Regions from separate parts of the Erwinia papayae genome, predicted to be linked through region 3. Evidence: predicted binding sites of a transcription regulator. Region 3 holds the regulator's gene; each other region holds the start of a gene.
The links. The regulator PurR, encoded in region 3, represses purine synthesis genes. The targets are predictions, from matches to a motif close to CANGCAAACGTTTGCNTG.
Positions count from the first base shown of each region.

Region 1: a site for PurR is predicted at 1,809-1,826, ahead of purH (bifunctional phosphoribosylaminoimidazolecarboxamide formyltransferase/IMP cyclohydrolase). Genes of this name have one in related genera too.
Region 2: a site for PurR is predicted at 1,024-1,041, ahead of guaD (guanine deaminase). Genes of this name have one in related genera too.

Region 1 covers NZ_JBZCHT010000013.1:634,604-637,886, forward strand. Annotated here, with positions in the region: rRNA gene AC3RPL_RS19100 (16S ribosomal RNA) at 1-1,348, opposite strand, end outside; gene purH (bifunctional phosphoribosylaminoimidazolecarboxamide formyltransferase/IMP cyclohydrolase) at 1,961-3,283, shown strand, end outside.
Region 2 covers NZ_JBZCHT010000009.1:1,005,140-1,008,422, reverse strand. Annotated here, with positions in the region: gene AC3RPL_RS09460 (SMP-30/gluconolactonase/LRE family protein) at 1-23, shown strand, start outside; gene ydfG (bifunctional NADP-dependent 3-hydroxy acid dehydrogenase/3-hydroxypropionate dehydrogenase YdfG) at 76-822, opposite strand; gene guaD (guanine deaminase) at 1,206-2,537, shown strand; gene xdhA (xanthine dehydrogenase small subunit) at 2,534-3,283, shown strand, end outside.
Region 3 covers NZ_JBZCHT010000009.1:1,202,404-1,205,686, reverse strand. Annotated here, with positions in the region: gene punR (DNA-binding transcriptional activator PunR) at 1-496, shown strand, start outside; gene purR (HTH-type transcriptional repressor PurR) at 602-1,627, opposite strand; gene cydH (cytochrome bd-I oxidase subunit CydH) at 1,909-1,998, shown strand; gene AC3RPL_RS10530 (C40 family peptidase) at 2,038-2,844, opposite strand; gene AC3RPL_RS10525 (Grx4 family monothiol glutaredoxin) at 3,202-3,283, shown strand, end outside.

The DNA.
Region 1 (3,283 bases), on a different contig from region 3:
ACTAGCGATTCCGACTTCACGGAGTCGAGTTGCAGACTCCGATCCGGACTACGACGCACTTTATGAGGTCCGCTTGCTCTCGCGAGGTCGCTTCTCTTTGTATGCGCCATTGTAGCACGTGTGTAGCCCTGGCCGTAAGGGCCATGATGACTTGACGTCATCCCCACCTTCCTCCGGTTTATCACCGGCAGTCTCCTTTGAGTTCCCGGCCGAACCGATGGCAACAAAGGATAAGGGTTGCGCTCGTTGCGGGACTTAACCCAACATTTCACAACACGAGCTGACGACAGCCATGCAGCACCTGTCTCACGGTTCCCGAAGGCACAACCCCATCTCTGGGGTCTTCCGTGGATGTCAAGGCCAGGTAAGGTTCTTCGCGTTGCATCGAATTAAACCACATGCTCCACCGCTTGTGCGGGCCCCCGTCAATTCATTTGAGTTTTAACCTTGCGGCCGTACTCCCCAGGCGGTCGATTTAACGCGTTAGCTACGGAAGCCACGCCTCAAGGGCACAACCTCCAAATCGACATCGTTTACGGCGTGGACTACCAGGGTATCTAATCCTGTTTGCTCCCCACGCTTTCGCACCTGAGCGTCAGTCTTTGTCCAGGGGGCCGCCTTCGCCACCGGTATTCCTCCAGATCTCTACGCATTTCACCGCTACACCTGGAATTCTACCCCCCTCTACAAGACTCAAGCCTGCCAGTTTCAAATGCAGTTCCCAGGTTAAGCCCGGGGATTTCACATCTGACTTAACAGACCGCCTGCGTGCGCTTTACGCCCAGTAATTCCGATTAACGCTTGCACCCTCCGTATTACCGCGGCTGCTGGCACGGAGTTAGCCGGTGCTTCTTCTGCGGGTAACGTCAATGAATGAAGTTATTAACTCCACTCCCTTCCTCCCCGCTGAAAGTACTTTACAACCCGAAGGCCTTCTTCATACACGCGGCATGGCTGCATCAGGCTTGCGCCCATTGTGCAATATTCCCCACTGCTGCCTCCCGTAGGAGTCTGGACCGTGTCTCAGTTCCAGTGTGGCTGGTCATCCTCTCAGACCAGCTAGGGATCGTCGCCTTGGTGAGCCGTTACCTCACCAACTAGCTAATCCCATCTGGGCACATCCGATGGTGTGAGGCCCGAAGGTCCCCCACTTTGGTCTTGCGACGTTATGCGGTATTAGCTACCGTTTCCAGTAGTTATCCCCCTCCATCGGGCAGTTTCCCAGACATTACTCACCCGTCCGCCACTCGTCACCCGGGGAGCAAGCTCCCCTGTGCTACCGTTCGACTTGCATGTGTTAGGCCTGCCGCCAGCGTTCAATCTGAGCCATGATCAAACTCTTCAATTAAAAGTCTGATTTGCTTCAACTCGTGAAGCGGTGCTCAGGAAAAACCGTAATGAATTACGTGTTCACTCTGAGGCTTGATATTTTTTTGCATCCTAAGATGCGGATATCAATCCTGTGAGTGCCCACACAGATTGTCTGATAAATTGTTAAAGAGCGGTGCAACCGGCAGCGCTGCTGCTGTTGCGAGGTGGCGTATATTACGCTCTCCTCCTTCAGAGTCAACTTCTTTTTTAAGAGGTTTTCTCCGGCGGCTCAGCGTTGCTGAACCTCCTGACTCGTCGGCTTCTCAGCCGCTGTTCCGTGTCAGTGGTGGCGCATTATAGGGAGTTTTCAGGGCCTGACAACCCCTAATTTATTAAAAACAGAGCGTTCGCTGCATTCCACAGCAAAAGCCCTGGTTATACGCAGTTATTCACAAACTTATCCACATTTGATGCCAACCAGGAATTTAGACGAGCATCACGCAAACGTTTTCGCTACAATGCCCGGCAAAATCCTGGTGCCAGCCAGGGTCGTTATCTCAGCCCACACTTTATTTACGTAATAAGAGATAATAGTGAAGGTTGATATAACGCTCTTATCTATGCGAACCAAAGCCAAGGGATCAACCTCATGCAACAACCTCGTCCTGTACGCCGCGCTCTGCTTAGCGTGTCAGACAAAGCCGGTATCCTCGAATTTGCTCAGGCGCTTTCAGCGCGCGGTGTTGAACTGCTGTCGACAGGTGGTACTGCCCGCCTGTTGGCTGAAGCAGGTCTGCCCGTCACTGAAGTTTCTGATTACACCGGTTTTCCGGAAATGATGGATGGACGTGTCAAAACTCTGCATCCTAAAGTGCACGGCGGTATCCTCGGACGCCGCGGCCAGGATGATGACATCATGAAGGAACATGAGATCTCTCCCATCGACATGGTGGTTGTTAACCTGTATCCCTTTGCACAAACCGTTGCCCGTGAAGGCTGTTCACTGGAAGATGCCGTTGAAAATATTGATATCGGCGGACCGACCATGGTGCGGTCGGCGGCGAAGAATCATAAAGACGTCGCCATCGTGGTCAAAAGCAGTGACTACCAGGCAATCATTGAAGAAATGGACGCCAATAATCACTCATTGTTACTGGCAACACGTTTTGATCTGGCGATCAAGGCTTTTGAACATACAGCCGCCTATGACAGCATGATCGCTAACTATTTTGGAAGCCTGGTGCCTGCCTATCATGGTGAGACTTCTGAAGCTTCCGGCCGTTTCCCTCGCACGTTAAATCTGAACTTCATCAAGAAACAGGATATGCGTTACGGAGAGAACAGCCACCAGGAGGCTGCTTTCTATATAGAAGAGTCAGTGGCTGAAGCGTCCGTTGCCACCGCGCAACAGCTTCAGGGCAAAGCACTGTCTTATAACAACATCGCAGATACCGATGCAGCGCTGGAGTGTGTAAAAGAGTTCAGTGATGCGGCCTGTGTGATTGTTAAACATGCAAACCCATGCGGAGTGGCCGTGGCGGGATCGATTCTTGATGCCTACGAACTTGCCTGGAAAACCGATCCCACTTCGGCCTTTGGCGGCATTATTGCTTTTAACCGCGAACTTGACGAAGCAACGGCTCAGGCCATTATCAGCCGTCAGTTTGTTGAGGTAATTATTGCCCCTTCCGCTAGCGAAGCCGCGCTGAAGATAACCGCAACAAAACAAAATGTGCGTGTACTGACCTGCGGCCAGTGGCAGCAGCGCCGGGCGGGTCTGGACTTTAAACGAGTCAACGGTGGCCTGCTGGTTCAGGATCGGGATCTGGGAATGGTAACGGCTGACCAACTGCGCGTAGTCAGTAAACGCCAGCCAACAGAGCAGGAGCTGCGTGATGCACTGTTCTGCTGGAAAGTAGCCAAATTTGTTAAATCCAACGCCATTGTTTATGCGCGTGACAACATGACCATC
Region 2 (3,283 bases), 200 kb from region 3:
CAGAGGTTGCTGCTAACAAGTAAACGTTAGCGCACCTGTTCAGCAAAAACAGGTGCGCCTGCGCAGGCAGCTGAGTCAGGCTTTATGCACCTTCAGACCAGCCAGCGTCTGTCCTACCGGCATCATTTCAAGCGTATTAATGTTGACGTGTTTCGGCAGTGAGGCCACCCAGAAAACGGCTTCAGTGACGTCTTCTGCGGTTAAGGGTTCAGTGCCGTCATAGACGCTGCCAGCCTTATCACTGTCCCCTTTAAAGCGAACGTTAGAAAATTCCGTACCGCCAACCAGGCCAGGCTCAATATCGGTCACCCGCAATGCCGTGCCGTGCAGGTCGGTGCGCAGATTCAGGCTGAACTGACGCACGAACGCTTTGGTCGCGCCATAGACGTTGACCCCGGCATAAGGCCAGTTGCCCGCCGTTGAGCCGATATTGATGATATGTCCGACGTTACGTTCGACCATGGCGGGCAGAATGGCACGGGTCATAAAGACCAGGCCTTTGTTATTGGTGTCGATCATCGCTTCCCAGTCATCAATGCTGGCCTGATGCGCAGGTGCCATCCCCAATGCCAGCCCGGCATTATTGACCAGCACATCAATATCGCGCCATTCGGCTGGCAGGCTGTGCAGTGCTGCATCAATTCCGGCGCGGTTTCTGACATCGAGTTGCAGGTTATAAACATTTTCGCCCAGCTCATCCTTCAGCGCCTGCAAACGCTCGCTGCGGCGACCGGTAGCGATCACCTTGTGGCCCTGAGCGATAAAACGGCGGGTAATACTCTCACCAAAACCTGCGGTGGCACCGGTAACAAAAACAATCATCTTACTGTTCCTCAACACATTCGCGGTTTTTCACCTTAGCATTTTCCCGCCAGCCTGATAAGTCAGCGCGAGGTTAACGCCCGGCGCAGCTCTGCACGGTAATGGTGCGCGGCTGTGCGTCTCTGCCAGATTATGGCGCAACGGCCGGACGCGACAAAGCGGCATCAGCCAGAAATTTGCCACAGCAACCGTTTGCTATCCTCAGCAAACGGTTGCGTAGTGGATATGCGGGAAAGTCTTTTCGGTTATGATAAAAATCGAATAACGTATTGATAATTAATCATAAAATTAAAAAATACTCAATGGCATAACAATTGCTTAACTTAAGACATTGTTACTCGCACTGATACCTGACGCGCCACTGGCGCTCAAAAGGAACGACTATGACACTCTCCGTCACCCAGGCTGTACGCGGCAGCTTTTTCGATGTCACACAAACGGTCACCGATCCGGCACAGCTGCCGGAGTATGCCCGTTTTATCGAAGATGGCCTGCTGCTGCTTAACGGCGGCGAAATTGTTTCGTTGCAGCGCTGGGAAGCAGGGCAGCATCTGCTTAACGACGCCATACCCCTTGCGGACTATCGCGGCAAACTGATTGTCCCCGGATTTGTGGATACCCACATCCATTACCCTCAAACGGAGATGATTGGTGCTTTTGGTGAACAGTTATTAGAGTGGCTGCAACACTACACCTTCCCGGTGGAAAGCCAGTACCATTGCCCGGATCATGCTGCCAGCATGTCAGCTTTCTTTCTGCATCAGTTACTGAGCAATGGAACCACCACCGCACTGGTATTTGGCACCGTGCATCCGCAGTCGGTCGAGGCGCTGTTCAGTGCGGCGGAGACGCTGGGAATGCGGTTGATTGCCGGAAAGGTGATGATGGACCGCAACGCGCCGGATTACCTGACGGAAACGCCGGAGCAAAGCTATCAGCAGACCCGCGATTTGATTGAGCGCTGGCATAACCGGGGTCGCCTGGGCTACGCGCTGACGCCACGCTTTGCGCCCACCTCATCACCGGCGCTGCTGGAGAAGGTCCGCCAGTTAAAAGAGGCCTATCCCGACACCTGGATCCACACTCACCTCAGCGAAAACCCGCAGGAAGTGGAGTGGGTTAAAGCGCTGTTTCCGGAGCACGACGGCTATCTGGATGTTTATCATCAGCACCGGCTGACCGGGCGTCGCAGTCTGTTCGCGCACTGCCTGCATCTGGAAGATAAAGAGTGGGATTGTCTGCATCACACCTCGTCAGCCGTGGCCTTTTGCCCCACTTCCAATCTGTTTCTTGGCAGCGGGTTGTTCAATTTAAAAACCTGCTGGCAGAAGGGCGTCAGGCTGGGGATCGGCACCGATGTTGGGGCGGGCACCACCTTCAGTATGTTACAGACGTTGGGAGAAGCGTATAAAGTCGGACAGTTGCAGCAGTATAAGCTGGCCGCCTGTGAGGCCTTTTATCATGCCACCCTCGGCGGTGCACACGCGCTGGATCTGGACAACCGTATCGGCAATTTCATGCCCGGCAAAGAGGCTGACTTTGTGGTGCTGGACCCGGGCGTGTCGGCTCTTCAGCGCATGCGCTTCGCCAACAGCCGTGACATCTGGGAAAAGCTGTTCGTCCTGATGACGCTGGGTGATGACCGCAACATTGCCTGCACCTGGGTGAACGGCCAGTGCATCTTGCAGCCAGAGGAGAAGGGGGTGGCCGCATGATCCAGTTTTTGCTCAACCAGACGCTGGTTTCGGAAGCGTCACTGGACCCTAATCTGACCGTACTAAATTACCTGCGTCAGAACAAACGCCGCTGTGGTACCAAAGAGGGCTGTGCATCCGGCGACTGTGGTGCCTGCACGGTCACCCTTGGTCGCGTGGAAAACGACGCGATGGTGTGGGAGACGGTCAACAGCTGTATGACCTTTGTCAGCGCATTGCAGGGTAAGCAGCTGATTACCGTCGAAGATCTGAAGCAGGGCGACAAACTTCACCCGGTTCAGCAGGCGATGGTGGACTGCCATGCTTCACAATGCGGATTCTGTACGCCGGGATTTGTGATGTCGCTGTTTACCTTGCAGAAAAACAGCGATGGCTGGCAGCACAAACAGGCGGAACAGGCGCTGGCGGGAAATCTGTGCCGCTGTACCGGTTACCGACCGATTGTCGATGCGGCGCGCCAGGCCTGCCAGCAGCCGGAGCAGGACAGTTTCCGTCAGCAGGAGGCCGCTACCGTTGCGCGTCTGCTGGCGCTGAAAAATGACCAGGTGCAGGAGATGGCCCTTAACGGCAACCGCTGTCTGTTGCCGAAAACCCCGGCCCAGCTGGCCGAACTGCTGACGGCACATCCTCAGGCAAAACTGCTGGCTGGCGGCACCGATCTGGCGCTGGAGGTGACCCAGCGTCATCATGCGCTGCCGCTGATGATTGCGTTGGGGCAGATTGAAGAGCTTAAGCAGTGCTACGTC
Region 3 (3,283 bases):
TGGGCGGGTGGATGTGGCGATTGGGGCAACTCAGGCTATTCCGGTTGGTGGACGTTTTGCTTTTCGCAGCATGGGAATGCTTGGCTGGCATTGCGTGGTAGAGGCCGGGCACCCCCTTGCTCAGCTTCAGGGGCCGGTCAGTGAGGAGAGCATACGTGCATGGCCTTCTCTCGGTCTGGAGGACACCTCCCGTTCTCTAACCAGAAGAACGACCTGGACCCTGGATAATCAGCGCCGGATGGTGGTGCCAGACTGGGAAAGCGGCATTGACTGTCTGTTATCCGGATTATGTGTGGGAATGGTGCCTGCGCATCTTTCGCGCCCCCTTATAAGCAGGGGAGCACTCAAAGTTTTGCAGCTGGAAACGGTTTTTCCTGACAGCCCCTGCTGTGTGAGTTGGTCAGAACAAACGGCCTCACCTGCGTTGAGCTGGCTACTGGATTATCTGGGAGATACCGACACCTTGAACAGCGAATGGCTTGCGGAAGAGATATAAACCCACCGGTCTGCCATGTCCGTTTTTACTGTTCAGGCGCTGCTCTGTACGTCAGAGCTGTGGCTGGTGAAGCGGCCGCCCCTGACATCAGAGGCGGTATAAGAATTATTGCCGGTGTTTCCTGAAAGGACCATCAGCCACCGAGCGACGTTCAATCAGTGTGGGGTGCACTTCAATTGTTTGTGGTTCTTCACGTTTGCTGGTTATACGATCCAGCAGCATAGCAAAAGCGGTTTCACCCAGCTGTTCCTTAGGCTGATGAATCGTGGTCAGTGAAGGAGCAAAAAAACGAGCGTTACGCACATTATCATACCCGATCACCGAAATATCCTGTGGGACACGCAGCCCCATTTCATCTGCTGCGCATATCGCTCCCATTGCCATAATGTCACCGCCACAGAACACTGCACTGGGGCGCTGTTTTTGTGAGAGGATTTGCTGCATAGCGTGGTAGCCGGATTCCGGCTCAAAATCACCCTGAACCAGCCACTCTTCCCGTAACGGAATATCCGCTTCAGCAAGGGCTTTAAGGAATCCAGCATGGCGTCCACCTCCGGTATTCCGTTCCATCTGACCGGGGATCACTCCGATGTCGCGGTGACCACGGTCGATCAGATAGCGGCCTGCCAGGTAGCCGCCTTCAAAGGCATTATCCAGTACGGTATCGGTAAAATCGCCGCGCGATTCGCCCCAGTCCATCACTACCATTGGAATATGACGACTCTCTTCCAGTAAGGTAATTAACGGCGCAGGATATTCAGAACACATGACCAACAGACCATCTACCCGCTTCTGCGCCATCATAGAGAGATAGGCCTGCTGTTTTTGCAGGTCATTATGGGCATTACCTAAAATCAGGGTATAGCCTTTCTCAAAGCAGCAATTTTCTACCGCCTCAATAATCTCAGCAAAGTAGGGCGCTTCGCTTGAGGTGGCTAACAGGCCTATGGTTTTAGTGTTATTCACCTTCAGGCTGCGGGCGACTGCACTGGGAGAGTAATGTAATTCTTTGATGGCACTCCACACGGCTTCTCGCGTTTCTTCAGCGACAAAGCGGGTTTTATTAATAACGTGGGAAACGGTGGTGGTTGATACGCCCGCACGTCTGGCCACATCTTTTATTGTTGCCATTAACTCGCTACTCCTGGATATCTCGTAACTTACTGATAATTAGTTTGTTAAACGATTGCTTCAAATACAAAAACCTGATGTCTGTTAACAAAGCTATACGGTGTCTTGCGGAGACATCAGAAAGGGAAAAGGTCTGTGCCAGAAAATGAATATGAACGATACGGTGACCTGAAGTAATGCGTAAGAATTCTAACAAGCCTGAGCAGAGAAAACGAGATTTTTACTGGCAACTATGGGAAAATCAATGACGCCATAAACGCTGTGGTTATCGAGGGTAACAGATGGATACCAATCTTAAATTTTCACTACTGACAACCATCGGCGCTTTACTGATGATTGTTGCATTCAGCTTCACCGCAGTGCTGCACTGAAAAAATAAGGCCGCTCCCCGGAACGGCCTTGAGAGTGAATCAGCGAATAGTTTTTGGCGTCATCATCCGGCGTGCACCAATATAGTGGCGTTGCCAGTAATCTTCGCTTAGTGCGCTGACCTGAATATCTTTGCCGGTTCGCGGCGACTGAATAAATTTACCATTACCCAGATAAACCCCAACATGATCGGCAGTACCGCGGCCATTTATACGAAAAAAAACCAGATCGCCTTTTTCGAGATCGTCACGTCTGATCGAAGCCGCATCGCGCAGATGGTACATCTCATTGGCCGTGCGTGGAATTTTGAATTTCACCAGATCTTTATAAGCGTACCAGACCAGACCGCTGCAATCGAAACCGGTTTTCGGCGATGTTCCGCCCCACTGATAAGGTTTACCCAGCTGGCCCATCAGTTTGTTCATCGCCGTTTCACGTGCTTTCTGGTAGCGGGCGCGGTGTGCTCTGCTGAGCTTCAGCGGGGCAACACTGTAAGCCATCTCATCCGGCTGCACTACCGTATTGCCGTGATGGCGCCCATATCGTCTTTTATACACCGGCAATGTTTCTTTAACTGATGCGGTTGTTACATTTACCCTGACGGTATTGCGTTTTTTTAGTTTGAATTTATTGACCGCAGTCAGACGGGATTTTTTGCTACTGACTTCTTTTACTTTGCTGGAACTGCTTTTCACCGGACGTCGCTTACGCCGTTCATCTTCTCGTGCCGTGGTGTTGCTGTCAGTTTTGTGGTGATTAGCATTAACAGGGGTATGGGGCGATGCGTGCGCCATATTGAAAAACAGCTGAGCTGTAGCCAGCATGATAAGCGTGATGAGTAAACGCATCGTTACCGTTAGCAGTTTATGCTCCCGCCGGGGCCGGAGCGTGGTTGAATTAGGATATCTTTCAGATTGACAGTCCGATTCTAATCGAACTTCCTGGTCAAAGTTAACACCTTTTTTGTTTCAGGAATGCATAACACGTAAAAGCTGTAAAAATGACATTAAATGGCACTGTTAATGCGCAGCATTTGTACTCAGATTATGCGTGCAGGTAATAAAAGTGTTTGTAATCGTATTTTAATCAGGATGTTAACAGGTATCTTCCTGGTGGACTTTTACCCTGAATAAAATGTCGTTTTAACGTTGGTTCATAATCGCTACAATAATAAGACACGAAGTATCCGCTGAAGGAAGCTATTTATGAGTACTGTTGAGAAAATTGAGCGTCAGATAGCAGAAAACCCCATTCTGCTTTATATGAAAGGCTCGCCAAAACTGCCGA